2 regions of the Psychrobacillus sp. FSL H8-0487 genome follow, and region 2 is predicted to be linked to the other one. Evidence: riboswitches for the same ligand, from Rfam matches in the RefSeq annotation. Region 2 holds a riboswitch; the other holds the start of a gene.

Region 1 (10,329 bases), 2.7 Mb from region 2:
TATTGAATATGACATTAAGCACAATTACTTGTACTTAATCTTACAGAGTAACAAGGCTTTTACTAATGGAGATTGTTTCTTTAGAATTAGTTTTTCTCTATTTGTTCATAATTTACCTTCTCGTAGTGAGGTAAATCATATCCGATAATTTTAAAAACGCTTATACTAGTTATATGAAGTGAAATAAGGAGTGGTTATGTTGAAAAGAATAGTAGTTATAGGCGGAGGCATTACAGGCCTTTCAACGATGCATTATTTGCAGAAACTCAAAAAAGAAAAGTCATTAGATATAGAGTTAGTGTTAGTTGAAGCAAATGAGTATTTAGGTGGTAAAATCCATACCGTACTGGAGAATGACTTTATCATGGAGGTTGGGGCAGATTCAATCGTTGCAAGAAATGAATCCATCATTCAGCTAATTGAAGAGCTTCAACTAGAAGATGAAAAAGTGTACAACTCAACAGGCATTTCATATATTTACACAAATAATGAGCTCCATGCGATTCCTGCAGATAGTGTTTTCGGTATCCCTGCAAGTATCGAGTCGTTAAATAGCAGTACGCTAGTATCCGAATTAGGGAAAAAAGAAGCGTTAAAGGATTTAGAAATACCAAATGAAACTTTCACAAAAGAAAGTTCTGTCGGATCATTTTTAGAATATTTCTTAGGGAAAGAATTAGTGGAAAAACAAATTGTTCCTGTGTTATCTGGCGTATACTCGGGGGATCTAAATAAGCTTTCTATCGCTTCAACATTGCCATACTTAATCGATTATAAAAACAAATACGGCAGTATAATGAAAGGGTTAGAAGAAAACAAAGCGCAATTCCAGGCCTCAGCAAATAAGAAGTTTATTTCCTTTCAAAACGGACTTTCTACACTTATCGATCGCTTAGAGGAAGTGCTAAGCCAATCAACAATTATTAAAGGTGTGGCAACGAAGAAAGTAGAGAAGAAAGATGATTATTATTCGATTTTATTGACTAACGGAGAAACGATTGAAGCGGACAGTGTAGTGCTAGCAACTCCTCATAACGTGGCGCAAGTAATTCTTCAGGATGAAGAGTTGGATACGGACTTTAACAAATTGAAAAATTCCTCCCTTATTAGTGTATATCTTGGTTTTGATATTCCAGACGAGCAGCTCCCAGCGGAGGGAACTGGTTTTATCGTTTCTGAAAATAGTGATGTGAGATGTAATGCATGTACGTGGACAAGTCGGAAATGGACGCACACATCAAAAAATAATCAGTTATTAGTTCGTATGTTTTATAAGAGTTCGAACCCGGCTTTTGAGAGTATGAAGAACATGAGTGAAGACGAGCTAGTGGAAGTGGCGCTTCAAGATATTGAAATGAGCTTGAAATTAACAGGCAAACCTGAAGTCATAGAAGTAACAAAATGGAACGAGCAAATGCCGAACTATCATTTAGCGCATGGAGATGCGATTCAATCATTAACAGCTAAAATGGCAAATGACATGCCAAATGTCTTGTTAGCTGGCTGTTCTTATTACGGAGTTGGGATTGCGGCTTGTATTAAGAATGGCAGAGAAACTGCAGAAAAAATCATAAATTCAATAGTACAGTAAATTACGGGACCAAAATTCACTTTTGGTCTTTTTTTTATGGGGAAAAGGGAATAGTTGCATTTTTAGTAGAATTTACAATTTCTTTTATTGTGCTACGATGCGGGTGGAGGTGGTTGGTTGATAGTAAAAACACGTACGGAGGAATATAGCTATATAGGTCTTCAGTTATTGAATCGACGATTACATGAGTCACATGAAATGAAGGAATTGATTCATTCCAAAATGCATATGGCATTGGCTGGTATTCATGGAGAAGTTAGAGTAGACGGAGTGTTTAGTAAGTATTCATTTCCTTTTGAATATGTGGTATTGCACGATGTGAGTTTAGAATCATATGGAAAGTTCCAGATTGATACAGTCTTTTTCACGCAGTATTTTGCGGTGATTTTGGAGAGTAAGAATATAGGTGGGAAGTTGAGCTTTAAGCAAAACCCCTCTCAATTAGAAAGAGAAAATGAAGAAGGTAAAGTGGACGTATTTGAAAGTCCAGAGGTTCAGATTGAAAGGAATATTTTTTTACTCGACGAATGGTTAAAACAACATGGTGTGACGATTCCTGTTTTTGGAGTAATTGTATTAACAAATTCCAAAGTTCGAGTTATTGAGCCCCCCACAAAATACAACGCTATTCTCCATCAAACAATTCCTATCTATCTAAGAAATATTCCTCGAGAAAGAAGATATATATCTAGAAAAGAGCTGCATAAATTGAGTACAGAAATTTTAAAGAGTCACAAAACATACTTCCCATACCCGATGTGTAATCGCTGGGGTATTAACCCAAATGATTTACAAACTGGAGTGTGCTGTGAAAAATGTGAAATGTTTGGGATGGTAAAAAGGAAGAATGGCTGGAACTGTATACGTTGTGGTCATGTAGATAGGCTTGTTCATGAGAAAGCCATTCGAGAGTGGTTTGTTTTGATCGGGGATACGATTAATAATCGGCAGTGTCGAAAATTCCTTCATATAAATTCTCATCATGTAGCATCTAGACTTCTCCAATCTATGGATTTAATTCGAACTGGTACATCCCAGAGTAAAATAGAGTATAAATGGAAGTGGTGAAGCGTATTATTGGAGAATCGATCGATCGATAGGAATAATCGATCGATACACATCGAAAATCGATCGACCACCACTAAAAATCGCTCCATCGTCGTCCATAATTCATCAATCATCACGATAAATCGATCGATGAGGACGATCCAACTTCAAAAGCGGAGTATATAGAAAGTTCAAAATATACCTTGACGCTTTAGTTGAATAAAGGTACGATATGTCTAATTAGAAAACTGAATAGTGAAATTCTTATCAAGAGAAGCCGAGGGACTGGCCCTACGACGCTTCAGCAACCAGCCATTCATTTGGTCAGGTGCTAAATCCAGCAGACTTTGCAAAAGTTTGAAAGATGAGAAGGTGGTATCTTGCATACTAGTAAAGCCTTCTTTTCATAGAAGGCTTTTTTATATGGGAGGATGAATGCACGATGAGTTTATTGGAGAAGTTACAGACGTCTATGCTGACAGCAGACGGGGCAATGGGGACACTACTGTACTCTTATGGAATTGACTATTGTAATGAAGAGTTAAATATTCAAAAACCGGAAATTATAGAGAAAATCCATCAGGATTATATTGCGGCCGGAGCAGATATTATTCAAACGAATACATACGGAGCAAATGCTATTAAGCTTGCTCGCTATGGACTAGAAAATCAAGTGAAAGAAATAAATGAAGCTGCCATTCAAATTGCGAAAAGAGCTGCCGCATCTGGAAACCAATTCGTCCTCGGGACTATTGGGGGGATTCGAGGAATTCGAAAAAGTGATGCTACACTCCAAGAAATTATTCATTCACTCGACCAACAAGCAATCCAATTGTTGGCGGGAGATCCAGATGGTCTATTACTTGAAACCTATTATGATTTCGAAGAGCTAAAGACTACTGTGACTTATCTTCGTACACTAACCGATATTCCGATAATAGCTCAAGTATCTATGCATGATCCGGGTATTTTGCAAAATGGCTTACCTCTAAATGATGCGCTGCATGAGCTTGAAACAATTGGAGCCAACATTGTAGGAGTCAACTGTCGACTAGGTCCACATCATACAATTCAAGCATTTGAAGGAGTAAAGCTGCCAGAAAAGGCATTCTTATCTGCTTATCCAAATGCGAGCTTACTGGATATAGATGAAGGACGTATAGTTTACGAATCCGATGCTGAGTACTTTGGTAAAGCTGCATTATATTTGAGAGATGCAGGAGTACGCTTAATAGGTGGTTGCTGTGGAACGACACCAAAGCATATTGAAGCAGTGAAAAGACATATTGGGCATTTAACCCCTATTACCAATAAAGTAGTAGAGACAAGAAAGCCTATTATTATTCAAGATGCTAAGCCAACTAATACCCAAGCTCTACATGAAAAAGCGAAAACAGAAAGGACCATAATTGTTGAATTAGACACTCCCCGTCATCTCGATACGACTACATTCATGGAAGGTGCAGAAAAGCTATATGCAACTGGAATTGACGCGGTGACAATGGCGGATAATTCATTGGCTTCTCCACGAGTTAGTAATATGGCGATGGGTTCGATGTTAAAACACCAAAAAAATATTAGACCACTTGCTCATATTACGTGCCGTGACCGTAATTTAATTGGTCTTCAATCTCATTTGATGGGACTGGATGCGCTCGGAATCCATGACATTCTTGCAGTTACTGGAGACCCAACTAAAATTGGGGATTTCCCTGGAGCGACAAGTGTTTATGATGTATCAAGCTTAGAACTGATTCAACTGATCAAACAATTAAACGAAGGTATTTCTTTCTCAGGAAAGTCGCTACGGAAAAAGGCTAACTTCTCTGTAGCAGCTGCTTTTAATCCGAATGTTCGTGTGCTGGACCGTGCAGTGAAGCGACTCGAGAAGAAAATTGAGTGTGGGGCGGATTATTTCATCACACAGCCTGTCTATTCTAAAGAAAAAATCCATGAGATTTACGAAGCGACCAAGCATTTATCAACCCCTATTTTCATCGGAATTATGCCACTAACCAATAGTCGAAATTCTGAATTCCTTCACAATGAAGTCCCAGGCATAAAATTGTCTGAAGAGGTGCTAGAGCGTATGCGCTTATGTGGAGAAGATAGAGAGCGAGCTACTGCAGAAGGTATTCAAATATCGAAGGAATTAATCGATACCGCAGCGGAATTATTTAACGGAATTTATATTATTACACCATTTTTCCGTTACGATATGTCTTTAGAATTAATTCATTATATTCAAGAGACTGACCGGGAGAAAGAGAGAGGATTCAGCTATGTCCAAACATCTAATTGAGCAGCAGCTCCAACAAAGAATACTAATTATTGATGGTGCAATGGGAACGATGATACAAAATGCAGATCTTAGCCCTGAAGACTTCGGAGGGGAAGAATACGACGGTTGTAATGAGTATTTAAATATCGTCAAACCAGATGTTATTGAACATGTTCATCGTGAATATTTAGCTGCTGGGGCTGATATTATTTGTACGAATACATTTGGTGGAACCCCAGTCGTGTTAAATGAATATGATCTTGGTGCTCAGGCACATGATATAAACTTTCGAGCAGCCCAGCTTGCTAAAACATGTGCAGATGAATTTTCTACATCTGACTGGCCACGATTTGTAGCTGGGGCAATAGGGCCAACTACTAAAACACTATCGGTTACTGGTGGTATTACGTTTGACGAACTTACAAACGACTTTTATGTACAGGCAAAAGCTTTAGTAGAAGGTGGAGTAGACGTTATTTTACTAGAAACGAGCCAAGATATGCTGAATGTGAAGGCTGCAACAATTGGTATCCAACAGGCTTTTACTGAGCTAAAGATAGAACTACCTATTATGATTTCTGGAACGATTGAACCGATGGGAACGACACTTGCAGGGCAGAGTATTGAAGCATTCTATATTTCCATCGAGCATATAAAGCCACTTTCCGTTGGATTGAATTGTGCTACCGGACCAGAATTTATGACCGATCATATCCGTTCGTTATCTGAGCTATCAGATGGATATGTTAGCTGCTATCCTAATGCTGGCTTACCAGATGAGGAAGGGCATTATCACGAATCTCCTGAATCACTTTCTAAAAAGCTGAGAGGCTTTGCAGAAAAAGGGTGGTTGAATGTTGTTGGTGGATGTTGTGGAACTACTCCAGCTCATATTCGAGCAGTACGAGAAGCGGTAAAGGATCTTTCACCACGTAAACCCGTAGAAGCAGGTCATGGGCATGTAGTATCAGGGATTGAGCCTCTTCAATACGACGAAACGATGCGCCCACTCTTTATAGGGGAACGAACAAATGTAATTGGCTCTCGAAAATTTAAACGTTTAATCGTAGATGAAAAATTTGAGGAAGCCTCTGAAATTGCTCGGGCACAGGTAAAAGGTGGAGCTCATGTTATCGATATTTGCCTAGCAAATCCGGACCGCGATGAACTAGAGGACATGACTAACTTTATGAAAGAGGTAGTGAAAAAAGTTAAAGTGCCACTTGTTATTGATTCGACTGATGAAAAAGTAATTGAAGTTGCACTGAAATATTCCCAAGGAAAAACAATTATCAACTCTATTAATTTAGAAGATGGAGAAGAGCGGTTTGAAGCTGTAATGCCTTTAGTGAAGAAATACGGTGCGGCAGTTGTAGTTGGCACAATTGATGAGATAGGAATGGCGGTTACAAGACAGCGAAAGTTAGAAATCGCAGAACGTTCTTATGATTTATTAGTTAATAAATGGGGGCTTGCGCCAGAGGATATTATCTTTGATCCACTCGTATTCCCAGTCGGAACAGGTGACCAACAATATATTGGGTCAGCAGTAGAAACGATTGAAGGGATTCGCCTCATTAAAGAAAAACTGCCAAGAGCACTAACTATTTTAGGAGTAAGTAATGTCTCATTTGGTCTTCCACCCGTTGGTCGAGAAGTATTGAATGCAGTCTATTTATATCATTGCACGCAGGCTGGTTTGGACTACGCGATTGTAAATACCGAGAAACTGGAGAGATATGCGTCTATTCCTAAACAAGAAATCGATATGGCCAATGAGCTTTTGTTTACGACGACTGACAAAACACTTGCTGATTTCACCGATTTTTACCGAGATAAAAAGAAAGAAAAGACTGAAGATGATATACCCAAAACGGTACCAGAACGTCTTGCCTATTATGTTATTGAAGGTACGAAGGAAGGACTTATCCCGGATTTAGAAGCGGCACTTCAAATGTATGATGCACCACTAGATGTTATTAATGGTCCATTAATGAAGGGCATGGCTGAGGTAGGACGACTGTTTAATGACAATCAGTTAATAGTTGCAGAGGTTCTTCAAAGTGCGGGAGTGATGAAGGCTTCTGTTGCATATTTGGAGCAGTTCATGGAGAAAAAAGAGGATGACTCTGGTAAAGGGAAAATCGTCCTTGCGACTGTAAAAGGCGATGTGCATGATATAGGTAAAAACTTAGTTGATATTATATTGAGTAATAACGGATATAAAGTAATCGATGTTGGGATTAAAGTAACTCCAGCCACTTTAATAGAGGTAATCCGGAAAGAAAAGCCTGATATGATCGGGCTTTCAGGGCTACTTGTAAAATCTGCGCAGCAAATGGTCATCACTGCTCAAGACTTTAAAGAAGCAGGTATTGATGTGCCAATATTAGTAGGTGGAGCAGCACTTTCTCGTCGTTTTACTGAGACAAAAATTTCCGCTCAATATGATGGGCCTGTTCTATACGCGAAAGATGCCATGCAGGGTCTGGACTTAGCCAATCGATTACAAAATAAAGAAGATAAAGAGATTCTATTAGTAGAACTTAGTGTTCAACAGGAAAAACGAAAAATTGCGGAAGCTAATCGCTCGGCCAAACAAGCGGTAGCTGTTTTAGAAAAACCAATTAAGACCGTAAGTGAGGATGTTCAGGTATATAGACCAAAGGATGTTCGTAAACATGTATTAAAGGATTATTTAGTTGCACATTTGCACCCATATGTAAATATGCGAACATTAATAGGCCATCATTTAGGATTAAAAGGGTATAGTGAAAAACTTTTAGCAGAAAATGACGGGCGCGCTACAGAATTACATGAATTAGTCACGGGATATTTGCAATCTGATATATTGAAGCCGCAAGGGGTATATCAATTTTTCCCTGCTCAGGCGGATGGTAATGATGTCATTATTTATGACCCTTTCGACTGTAAAACAGAAATCGAGCGCTTTACATTCCCACGTCAATCCATCGTGCCATTCCTGTGTTTAGCAGATTATTTAAAATCTGTAGACAGTGGAGAAATGGATTATGTAGCACTAATGTTAGTAACGGCAGGGCATGGAGTTCGTGGGGAAGCCGCTAAACTGAAAAACCAAGGCAAGTTTTTAGAAAGCCATGCATTACAAGCAACAGCCTTAGAACTTGCAGAAGGATTTGCCGAACGCATTCACCAAGAAATCCGAGACCAATGGGGATTCCCAGATGCAACGGACTTCACCATGCGTGACCGTTTTGCAGCAAAATACCAAGGGCAGCGATTCTCTTTCGGCTATCCAGCTTGTCCCAATTTAGATGACCAAGCAAAACTGTTTAGCTTGATAAAACCTGAAGTCATTGGAGTAGAACTTACTGAAGAGTTCATGATGGAACCAGAAGCGTCTGTATCTGCAATCGTTTTTGCACATCCAGATGCAAGATATTTTGTCGTTGACTAAAGATTAAACACTGCCAACTAACTTGGCAGTGTTTTTTATATATAGAAAATGGATAATCGGTCAAAAAACACTTAATATCTGTCGAATCGATCGATGATGCTCCATAATCGATCCACCGAGTAAGAATATCGATCGATAGCGACCGATAATCGATCAATCCTCACACATTTATAAGGAACGGCTCTTCACTCGCTTCAGTTGTGCAACGATAATAACGCTTATAATCACAAGTAAAAACCACGAGCTAATTTTGCCGATATGCACGAGCGACCAGGTCTCCGCTTGGTTAGGATACTGCCACGCACCTAAGAAGGTAACGATATTCTCAGCGATCCAAATAAAAAAGCCAATTAGTAAAAATGCAAGAATCATAGGCATTTTAAACACTTTTTCTCTTAACTCAAAAGTCACTACTGTGCGGAAAAAGATGATTAACAATAAGCATTTAAGAATCCAACGAATATCATAGCTGAAATGGTGGGTAAAGAAATTGAAGTAGATAAGAACACTAATTCCTACCGCCCAAAAGGGTTTCGGCCAATTGTACATATGGAGATTCATCCTACGCCAACTTTGACAAATATAGCTCGCAACACTCGCATACATAAATCCGCTATACAAAGGTACGCCACCTACCTTACTAAAGGCGTCCTCGGGGTACGACCAAGAACCCATATGTACTTTATATAATTCTAAACCGAGACCAATAATATGAAACAAACAAATTACCTTAAATTCATCCCAAGTCTCTAATTTGGAAATGAGCATAAATACTTGCCCCGCTATACAAAGGAGTAGGATCAGATCATATCTAGGGATAAGTGGGATACTGACAAACTTAGAAAGAGCTAAGGCTGAAAAGATGATTACAGGAAATATACAAGAAAGTGCCTGTAAATAAGTAAATAGTAGAAGATTTCGCATTCCCATACTCCTTTTAAATGGCTATAGGAATATGGACGAACTTAAAACAGATTGGTTCAAGGATGATTATTCATGTATAATTTTGTCTATATTTAAAAAGACAAGGGGGAATTGCTCATGAATTCCGAAAGTTATTCGATGGGGGATAGAAGAATTCGGAGAACAAAAAATCTCTTGAAGATGCATTTTATCCAGCTAGTGAAGAGCAAAGGATACAAAAACGTTACGGTCACAGATATAGTGGAAAAGGCAGACTATAATAGAAGCACCTTTTATTTACACTTTAAAGATAAAGAGGACTTAGCAGAAGAATTACTAGCAGAAGTATTAGGAGAATTAAAATTAGCATTTCATAAGCCATTTCTAGAAACAAATGTTGTTGATTATAATCATATATTACCTTCATCCAATGCTTTTTTTAAACACTTTTATGATAATAGAGATTTTTATAGTTTATTAACATTAGAAGATTCCATTCCTAGGATGAATGATAAATTCTTTTTGAAATTTAAGGAAGTATTTGAGGGAATCGTATATTTAGATGCAGCGAATGAAAGTATTGAGCTAGAGCATTATAATACATATAAAATGTATGGTTCTTATGGGGTAATTCTTGAATGGATACATGGTGGGTGTAAACAAACACCAGAGCAAATTGCAGATAATTTATTAGAAATATTTAAAACCAATAATAGCTCATTTCATTTCAAAAAGAAAAGCTAATTCTAATAAAAAAAGCTGGTCTTGACAGATGTCAGGACCAACCAAAATTATAATTTTTTATCTAAATTTACTTCAGATGCTTCGACTTTCTTATCATCTTTTTCTTCATCATTTATAATATCTCGAGTCGAGGTTTTGAATTCTTTTAACGTTTGTCCAACAGCTTTGCCTAGTTGAGGTAATTTAGATGGACCAAAGATGATCAAAGCAATAATTAGTACAAGTATTAAACCGGGTATCCCTATGTTTGGCATAGAATCTCCTCCTTCTATAAAGAATCGTTATTAATATAACACATTTTGAAAGAAAATGATGGTTCTACAC
Region 2 (10,329 bases):
TTACTTATCTTCCTTTCAAAAAGCTTATTTAGACCTTGGCAATTAATATGAAGCAAAACAGTCGATTTTTATAATAGAGGATAACGTTATAGAGAGAAAAAACTCTTTGAAGTGTCCATAAGTTTTTCATTTAAATCCTATATGCAAACCATGTTAATGGGGGTTTTCGCTTGGATTAAAGCTAGTCCATAGATTCCTAAGTGCATTATTAAAAGCTGTTTCATTAAACAGCCGACAATTCCTACAATATTACAGAGTTACTGTACTCTTTTTATATATTGGATTTCCTTTTCAGAAATTCTTTAATAAAGTTGGTAATAGGTTCGAAATTTTAATTAAGGGATTAGTTGATTGCTGAGTTAAACACAGCATCATTGCTCCTTCAATTGAAGCAGTCAATAATAATGAAATGGCAGTAGCCTTTTTAACCGAAAAACCATCGGCTAATAGTTTAATATAATAAATTTGCTCTATATTTTCATACAAATCACTACAAGCGGTTCGGACAGGCTCACTCATTGTCGCCATCTCACTAACGATACTGCTAAATGTATAGCCAGTGATGGTCCCATCCTTTTCAAAACTACGAATTAATTTATCAATCATGGAAACTATGGCATCTTCAGTCGAAGGATGCTTACTGAAAATCACTTTAATATCTGTTGTAATATCTTCTTTTAAAGCATGTAAACAAGTTATTAAGAGTTCGTCTTTGCCATTTGGAAAGTGGTGGTAAAGGGCCCCTTTTGTAACGTTACATGCTTTTAAAATTTCTGTTAGTCCTACAGTTTTGTAGCCTTTTTGTTGAAACAGTGTTGTAGCAGTTTCAATTATGAGTGATTTAGTATCCATATCTGAATTTCCTCCTAACATACCGACGGGTCTGTTTGTTAGTATAACAAATTTTTAACAACATTCTAGTATTTTGTTTATTTTAAATAAATAGCAAAGCGCCCAATACACCCTTGATTGTTTATCTCCCCTTCCTAAACCTTCATATAATATTACGAGGAGCATTATGCCTTATGTTCCTACAATACAAGATGGGAGGTGGATACGATGGAGTCTTCTACAGGATTATGGGTTGGTTTGTTAGGTATCGTTTTAGGGGTGCTAGGTTTCTTTTATGCTCCGCTTTGGCTAGGTGCTGGAGCAGTTCTTTTGGGGCTAGTAGCTTTAGCTTATTCTCACAAGTTAATAGTAGGTTGGATATCATTAATACTCGGAGTAATTGTTTTAATATGGACATTTTTGTTATGATGTTGAACAAAATGCATCTTGTTAAAAACACATCTACGTGTTAAGCTTATTTAAATTAAAAATTGTGATAATTTAATATATTTTTCTTATCGAGAGAGACGGAGGGATTGGCCCGTAGATGTCTCAGCAACCAGCCACGTTTAGGTATGGTGCTAATTCCAAATAGACGTTTGACGTCTTGAAGATAAGAAGACAAACTTCAATATTACTTGAGGATTCTCTTCTTATTAGAGAATCCTCTTTTTTTTATTTTAATTGTAAAGGATGAGCATCTAATGTCAAAGAACAGTATCGATACACAGTTAGTTCAATTGGGCAACCATAGTGATGAGAAAACTGGTGCGGTAAATCCCCCTATTTATCTTTCAACAGCTTACAAACATAATGGGATCGGGCAGTCAACAGGATATGACTACACACGAACTAAAAACCCAACTCGCGCTATTTTAGAAAATGGAATTGCAAAGTTAGAAGTTGGAGATGCTGGCTTTGCCTGTAGTTCTGGCATGGCCGCTATACAATTGGTTTTGTCCCTTTTTCGCTCAGGGGATGAATTAATTGCGCCTGATGATTTATATGGTGGAACCTACCGGTTATTTAACCAGTATGCAGATTCTTATAATATTCGTACCACTTATGCAAAGTTTGAATCAGCTGAAGAAGTAACAGAATTGATAACCAAAAATACAAAAGCTTTATTTATTGAAACCCCAACAAACCCTTTGATGTTGGAAATTGATATCCAACTATTTGCTGAGGTTGCAAAAGAGCATAATCTACTTTTAATCGTAGACAATACATTCCTTACTCCTTACTTACAGCGACCTATTGAAATGGGTGCTGATATTGTCATTCATAGTGGTACCAAATATATTGGTGGACATAATGACGTTCTTGCGGGACTTGTCGTCTCAAAGGGTGCGGAACTTAGTGAACAGCTGCAAACTAATCATAATGCAGCAGGAGCCGTCCTTTCTCCTTTCGATTCTTGGTTACTCATAAGAGGATTAAAGACGCTTCATCTACGTATGAAGCAACATGATTTAAACGCTAAAAGAATTACAGAGTTTTTAAAGCAAGAGCCTGCAGTTAAAGATGTATTATATCCCGGGGTTGGTGGGATGTTGTCCTTCCGTTTACATAAAAGCGAGTGGGTTGCCCCTTTCCTAGAGAATTTGAAATTAATTGTATTTGCAGAGAGTCTTGGCGGTGTGGAGAGCTTTATTACTTATCCTGCTACACAAACACATGCGGATATACCGGAGATGGAACGAATTGCACGAGGGGTTGATAATAGTCTCCTTCGTTTTTCGGTGGGAATTGAAGAGGTCGAAGATTTAATAACAGATTTACAACAAGTATTTAATACTTTAGAAAGTGAGGTTTTAAAATGAGTGATTTCAAAGAGTCATTGGAAACTAGTCTAGTCGTCGCCTCTACTCGTGGAAATTCAGAAATAAAAACGGGAGCTGTCAATGTTCCTATTTATTTATCCTCCACTTTTCATCAAGAAAACTTTGATAATTTCGGCCCTTATGACTATAGTCGATCGGGAAACCCTACAAGAGAAGCACTTGAAAAAACCATTGCGGAACTAGAGGGAGGAACTAGAGGACTTGCATTTGCTTCGGGAATTGCAGCTATTTCTTCTGCTTTTATGCTTTTGTCTTCTGGCGATCATATCGTTATTACAGAAGATGTATACGGCGGTACCTTTCGCTTTGTTACCGAAGTATTGCCTCGTTTTGGGATTGAGCACAGCTTTGCAGATTTTACTGACATCGATGCAATTACAAGAGCAATACAACCCAATACAAAACTAATATACATTGAGACACCCTCGAACCCTTGCTTGGGTATCACTGATATTCATGCAGTAGTAGAGCTTGCAAAGTCCCATGACTGTTTAACCTTTTTAGACAATACATTTATGACACCATTATACCAACGTCCACTGGACTTGGGAGTAGATGTCGTTTTACATAGTGCCACAAAATTTTTATCCGGACATAGCGATGTTATTGCAGGACTTGCAGTTACAAAAGATGATGATTTAGGTAATCGTTTAGCATTTATCCAGAACTCATTCGGTGCTATTTTAGGTGCACAAGATTCATTTTCTCTCATACAAGGGATAAAAACACTAAGTGTACGATTTGAAAAATCTGCTGAAACTGCGAGAAAAATTGCCAACTATTTAAGTGGGCATGATTTAGTCGAAAAAGTCTATTTTCCTGGACTGTCCACTCATCCAGGATTTGATACACATAACAGACAGTCGAGTAGTGCCGGTGCAGTTCTTTCCTTCCGTTTACCAAATAGATCCATCGCTAAATCATTCGTAGAAAATATTAGGATTCCTGTATTCGCAGTTAGTCTTGGCGGAGTAGAATCCATCCTCTCCCACCCTGCTCAAATGTCGCATGCAGCAATGCCTAAAGCCGAAAGAGAAAAGCGGGGCATAACAGATGGCCTTCTACGTTTTTCCGTTGGATTAGAGAATGTTGATGATTTAATAGCTGACTTTGAACAATCGTTAGAAATAGCATCCAAACAACAGGAGAAAGTAGGGATATAAAATGTCAAAATCACTAGTTGTAAATACACCATTCAAAGCAGATCACGTAGGAAGTTTTTTACGACCAGCTCGCTTAAAAGAAGCTCGTCTACAATTCGAAAATAATGAAATAACTGCAGATCACTTAAAACAAATTGAAGATGAAGAAATTACAAAACTAGTCACCAAACAAAAAGATATAGGACTCCAGTCTATTACGGACGGAGAATTTAGACGTAAATGGTGGCATTTCGATTTTCTTAGTGGATTTGACGGGGTAGAGTTTTATGAAACAGACAAAGGATTAACGTTTAAAGGTGTACAAACAAGAGCACATGGTATTAAAGTAACCGGAAAGATCCGGTTTAGCACGCACTATATGATTGAACACTTTAAGTTTCTTCAAGGAATAGTTGGTGAAGCTGTAGCTAAATTTACTATACCTAGCCCTAATATGTTATTGTACCGTGCTACTATTGAAGAGGGAGTTTATGCGAGCCAAGAAGAATTGTTTGCAGATTTAGTTGTTGCTTATCAAGATGTGATTCAAGCGTTATATGACGAGGGCTGTCGTTACCTTCAAATTGATGATACTTCTTGGGCAACTACTTTTTCTGAGGAAGGCATTGCTTCTTTAAAAGAAAAAGGGATGGAATTAGATGAGGCGTTAGCTTTATCGGCACGTGCCATCAATGAATCTATTGCAAAACGTCCTCATGATCTGTTAATTACTATGCATATTTGTCGAGGAAACTTCAAGTCCACATATATTACAAGCGGAAGCTATGAGTTAGTGTCGGAAACTATTTTTGCAAAACTAGATGTAGACGGTCTTTTTCTAGAGTTTGACGATGAGCGCTCAGGTGGATTTGAACCACTTCGTCACGTTACTCGTTCAGACTTATCAATTGTATTAGGATTAATCACATCCAAACATGGAGCTTTAGAGGATACAGAACTTGTCAAAAATAGAATTACTGAAGCCACTAAATATGTTCCTCTAGAACAACTTTGCTTGAGTCCTCAATGCGGGTTTTCTTCAACCGAAGAAGGAAACCTTTTAACGGAGAAAGAGCAATGGTCTAAGATTCATCATGTGATTCAAATTTCTCAGGATGTATGGAAGTAATGAGTTTTTAAACTAAAGGTGTGCATCCAGATAGTATGGATGCACACCTTTATAAATTTCTCGCTTTCTCATACTTCTATCTGCTTTGCTTGTACTACTAAACGATATTTATTAGATCTTGCTGGATAACAAGTCACAAGTGATAATAGGGATATTCCTTCCTGACGCTCCAATACTTCCACATTGTTTGGACTTACTATTTGAATATCAAATACTTCATAGACAAATACATCCTTGCTTGTTTCTAATTCAAAGCTGTCCCCAATTTGCAATTCATTGAGACGATTGAAAAATTGTCCAAACTGATGTGATTGGTGCCCTGCAATTGCTGAACTGCCATTTATAGTGCCTGGTTCATCCATATTCTCTATCATTCCAAGTGCTCGATTTAACTGAACAGAAGTTGCTCCCTCTAAAATCGGAGATTCTAATTGGATGGAAGGTATCCTTAAAATGCTCACAGCCTGGGAGTCCTTTTCGGTTATTTTTTCTTCCACATTTCCATTTAAAGATAAAGCGGCTTCTGTTTTTATAGCATGAAAAGATTCAATTAACTCATTTTGATGTGTTTTATTTTCAAACATCCCATAGATAACTATGAATAGTAAAACGACTCCAATTGTCATTAATATATTTCCTACATATTTTTTTATCATCTGTAGGTCTCCTCTATGCAATCTTACGTATAGTCCAACCGCCACTCAGTAAACTTAGCGCTATAACTAAAAGCATTATCCCTGTGAAAAAACCACCAGTTTGCGGTAAGGATGAACCGTTGAAAAAATTGCCATCATTATTAAAGAAATTGGCACCCAAGCTAGTTTCATCGTCTTCTGTTATTTTCTCTTCAGTTAAAATTTCATCATCACCATCTGCTATCAAATTGGGATTGGGAATCAACGTATTTGCTGAGGAATCTGAACCCTCTTCCTCTACTACAATAATTCCTTCATCATTCGGTGCATTTTGCTCATCTGCACTATCTTCATCTTCATTTATATCCGGATTATTTTCAGTAACAAGGTCATTCTCTGCAACTGGAATATGGTCCGTGATAATCTCTTTGCTACTACCGTCCTCTCCCTCGTTACCCTCCACTTCTTCTACAACATCTTCCATTGGTGGTATTGGATTAGTCGGAGTTGCCGCTACAGAGTTTTCGGTCGGTAGAATATCTACATTTATTTCTCCGACTAAATCATTCTTTAATCCAATAGAAATAGTTTTTCCATTTTGGTAAGTTCCACTATTATTTGTAAACTCATCATTCGTTAGAACATCAATACTTATTTCATCCGTTAAGTCTGATATTAGATCTAACTGTAATAACCCCTCAGATAAAGAAAAAGCTTCTTCACCCTCATCTACATGTCTATCTAATACACCTAGATGAATATCTTCAAGAAGAAGTAAATCGTCTGTATTAACTTCTAACAAACCACTATTATTCGTCCTATTTCCTTTGTCCATTGTTGACTCAGATAATAAAACATATGTGGAAAGATCACCTAAACTTGTATCATTTAGTTCAAGCCCTACGACAGCTGACTTTTCTGCTTGAAGATTCTTACTAGAGATTTGACTATTTCCTAGCACATTTAACTCCACTTTATCTATAAGTGAATTTGATAACGATGACTCTTCACCAAGTCCTATAGTAACTAGCGATGAATCTTTCTGTTGGTTTTGGTTCTTTTTAACGAATTGATTTTCTAAAACTCCTACATGTAACGTTCCAAGTAACGGAAGGTTACTTAGTTTTAAATGAACACCCTTTTGAGTTTCTTTTTTGTTTTCGTCCTTCATAAAGTTCTCGCTATCTAACACACTTATTTCTACTCTATCCGTCACGATTAAGTCTTCTATCGCAACATCTACTAAAGTTGATTCATTGGAGAACGAATTAGTTGATGTGTTCTCTACTTGCTTTAGTACTTCCACATCTACGTTTTCCGTCACGATTAAATCTTCTACCGCAACGTCTACTAAAGCTGACTCACTTGAAGTAGAATCAGTTGATGTGTTCTCTACTTGTTTTATTACTTCCACATCTACGTTTTCAGTCACGATTAAATCTTCTATCGCAACATCTACTAAAGCTGATTCATTAGAGCTCGAATCAGTAGATGTGTTTTCTACTTGTTTTAGTATTTCCACATCTACTTTATTCACAATAGGTATCTCTTGAATTCCTATATCTACAACCGCTTGTTCGTTTGGTGCAACTGTTTCGGTTTTCGTTAACACATTTGCTTCAATCGTACCTATCTCCTCATTCGTAATTGAAACGTGCGCTAATTCCTCAGCATTTTCTTCAACGTTTGGAATCTTCACATCGATATTATCAATTATAATCAAGTCACTGACTTTCACATCTAGAATTCCAGCATGTTCATTATCTTGACTCAATAAATTTATGTTAATTGATGGTATCGTGGATTCACTTTCCTCCGCTGCTACTAATGATGGTGCTATCATTAGAAACGTCCCTAGACCAAGTACGGATCCAATTACTTTTAAGCTATTGTTTTTCATCATTTTTTCTCTCCTTTTTTATTATGAATTAAATCACGTATAAAAAAGGAGTTAGTTCTGGCGGTTTCCTTAAAGGCGTATGAATCCATTGAATGATTGCATAGCTATTTTTGTGATACCATTTTTTCTTGGTCATTTCCTTTAACATCTCTTCAGCAGGCAAGAACCCTAGTAAAATGTCATTTCCACTCGATAAGAATGATCCACTTGATGAAAATGAATTTCCCTGTCCATTCCATGTAATTCCGGAGGTTAATACCATTTGTGAATCTGGTCCTAACGGAATAGCGGGATTAACTGGAAGTTGTACATCCTTATTCTGGATTACTTCGGCTTGGATCTTTATTCGATTATCCAGAGCCATTTTTGCGTCAAGCACTTCCATATTATTTGAGTAAATTTCAAAATCTTTTTCAGCTAGTCTCAAATCATCCTCAACAGCTACTTCTGTAAGAGAAGTTTCCTCTTTCACTGTTTCAATTGCAACAGTATCGTCAATAGGAGTCTTTTTTTCTATAATTGGGTAAACACTCTCTTTTTCAAAAGAAAGATTAGTACTGTCTTGGTTTAAATTTTCTATGGGCTGATTGATTGGAATTGTCTCAATAGATGTTTTTGGAGGTGTATCCTCAATTATCGGATCTTTTGAAGAGTCAACAATAGTTTGATCCTTGGGACTTCCCACTATAGCTTGATCTTTTGGAATCTCCACAATAGGATTTCTTTCCTTTTCTTCTACCACTATATCTACTACATTTTTAACTGTTTCTCCGCTCGAATTCACTACTGTTTTAACTTCTGATACTACTCCATTTAACGTATGGGTGGTTGTTGTAAAAATTGGTGTGACAACCGGTACTGTTGGTAATGTGTTTACAGTTTTATCTACACCTTCTACTACTTTAGTGAGTGTAGTTTCAGTCGTATCTGTAACACCTATTACTACATCCTCTATTATTGGCAAAGTAATTTTTTCAACTTCTGAAACAACCTTAGTAACCGGTTTTAAGACAGGAATAGCATTCTCTACATCCTGAATTGTTGTTTGCACCGTTTTTACTAGGTCCTCTGTTGTTCCTAATAATTGGTCCGTCGTTTCGCTTAATATACCGCCAGTTTTTTCCTTAGATTCTTCTGCTTGAACCTGATATGGAGCTATAAAAAACATTCCTAATATAATCATAGCTATTATCTTTTTCACCATATTGTCACCTCCCAGCCTTCAGAAATAGCTTCATCTATAGATTACTTCCCCGAAATATCAGAATATTAAACTTATTTAGTTTTACCTGGCATGTTTTAGGTAGGTTGCAATGGGTAAATATAGAGCAGAGGTTATAAACATGAAGGAGGAATTTAACATGGGTAGTCAACAGTACGAGCATGCAACAGATGAAGTAGTAGAAGAAACCGGTGCCTATACATGCGAAGCCGGAACTACTATAAGATTAAATAAGGGTGATAAATTCCCTTCTTGTCCAGAATCAGAAGTAGTTACTTATTGGAAGCATGCTGAAGGTCATCACCATAATTCAGGTGAACCAGTAACAGAAGCAGGCCAATATATAGATGAAGATGGTGATGAGTTAGACCTAGCAGAGGGTTCTACTTTTCCAAATTGCCCTAAGGCAGATACTCCTACACAATGGAGACATGCTGGGAACTAATTAATAACTAATTAATTGAAGAAAAAACTCAATAAAGCTCGGCACAATGAAACTTTAATTCATGTGCTGAGCTTTAACTGTTTAAAACTATAAACCTAAGTTTTTTGAGATAATTACCTTCATTATTTCATTTGTTCCAGCGTAAATAGATGCAACTGGAATGTCTCGATATCTTCGTGCAATTTTGTATTCTTCCATATAGCCGTACCCACCATGTAGTTGCATACATTCAATTGAAATTTCTCTGGCAGTTTCGGTTAGCCAATACTTCGCCATCGATACTTTAGTAACTACTTCTTTCCCCGCAATATGATCCTCAATTAGTGATTCCAAAAACGATTTGCCAAGTTCTATTTTGGTAGCCATTTCTACTATTTTGAACTGTGTGTTTTGGAAGGACGCAATTGGTTTTCCAAAAGCTTTACGAGACTTCACATAGTCCATTGTCATTTCTAACATGTCCTCTGATGCAATTTGAGCAGAGATAGCTACTACTAATCTTTCCTGCTGTAGTTTCTCCATCAAGTAACCAAAGCCTTTTCCTTCTACTCCGATTAAATTAGAAACTGGAATACGACAGTCCTCAAAGTACAATTCGGATGTATCCTGTGCATGTAAACCAACCTTGTCTAACTTGCGCCCTTTGGAAAACCCAGGAGCCCCCTCTTCTACAACCACTAAACTTATACCCTGATGCTTAGGTTCTGCTTTTGGATTCGTCTTCACTACTACTAAAAATAGGTTGCCATTAATACCATTAGTGATGAATGTCTTTTGTCCATTTAAAACATAATGGTCTCCATCGCGGATTGCTGTAGTTTGAATATTAGCCAAGTCTGAACCAGCTCCTGGCTCGGTCATCGCAATTGCAGTGATAAAGTCTGCATTTATACAGCCTGGAAGCCAGCGTTCTTTTTGCTCCTGTGAACCAAAGGACTCTATATAAGGCACAACAATATCATTATGCAATCCGACCCCCACTAGACTTGAACCAACCCTTTCTAATTCCTCCGAAATAATTACTCCAAAACTAAAGTCTAAACCTAGGCCGCCATACTCTTCCTCTACTTGTGGGCATAAATATCCCATATCTCCTAATTTTCTCCAAAATTGCTTTGGAATTAATCTGTCCTTTTCCCATGAATCATAATGGGGGACAGCTTCTTTCTGTAGGAAATTTT

The links. A riboswitch is a leader RNA that binds a small molecule or an ion and turns the genes downstream of it on or off. The one in region 2 is predicted to bind S-adenosylmethionine.
Region 1: linked by a shared signal. The riboswitch ahead of MHI47_RS16245 (bifunctional homocysteine S-methyltransferase/methylenetetrahydrofolate reductase) and the one ahead of MHI47_RS02550 (methionine biosynthesis PLP-dependent protein) in region 2 are both predicted to bind S-adenosylmethionine.

The regions. Positions count from the first base shown of each region.
Region 1 covers NZ_JBBOZA010000001.1:3,173,676-3,184,004, reverse strand. Annotated here, with positions in the region: gene MHI47_RS16255 (protoporphyrinogen oxidase) at 200-1,591, shown strand; gene MHI47_RS16250 (nuclease-related domain-containing protein) at 1,709-2,659, shown strand; SAM riboswitch class I at 2,900-3,009, shown strand; gene MHI47_RS16245 (bifunctional homocysteine S-methyltransferase/methylenetetrahydrofolate reductase) at 3,081-4,940, shown strand; gene metH (methionine synthase) at 4,921-8,358, shown strand; gene MHI47_RS16235 (DUF817 domain-containing protein) at 8,527-9,282, opposite strand; gene MHI47_RS16230 (TetR/AcrR family transcriptional regulator) at 9,400-10,005, shown strand; gene tatA (twin-arginine translocase TatA/TatE family subunit) at 10,053-10,259, opposite strand.
Region 2 covers NZ_JBBOZA010000001.1:506,607-516,935, reverse strand. Annotated here, with positions in the region: gene MHI47_RS02560 (TetR/AcrR family transcriptional regulator) at 292-852, opposite strand; gene MHI47_RS02555 (hypothetical protein) at 1,060-1,260, shown strand; SAM riboswitch class I at 1,344-1,451, shown strand; gene MHI47_RS02550 (methionine biosynthesis PLP-dependent protein) at 1,536-2,654, shown strand; gene metC (cystathionine beta-lyase) at 2,651-3,838, shown strand; gene MHI47_RS02540 (5-methyltetrahydropteroyltriglutamate--homocysteine S-methyltransferase) at 3,840-4,946, shown strand; gene MHI47_RS02535 (sortase) at 5,015-5,602, opposite strand; gene MHI47_RS02530 (hypothetical protein) at 5,616-7,484, opposite strand; gene MHI47_RS02525 (hypothetical protein) at 7,510-8,685, opposite strand; gene MHI47_RS02520 (hypothetical protein) at 8,843-9,148, shown strand; gene MHI47_RS02515 (acyl-CoA dehydrogenase family protein) at 9,236-10,329, opposite strand, start outside.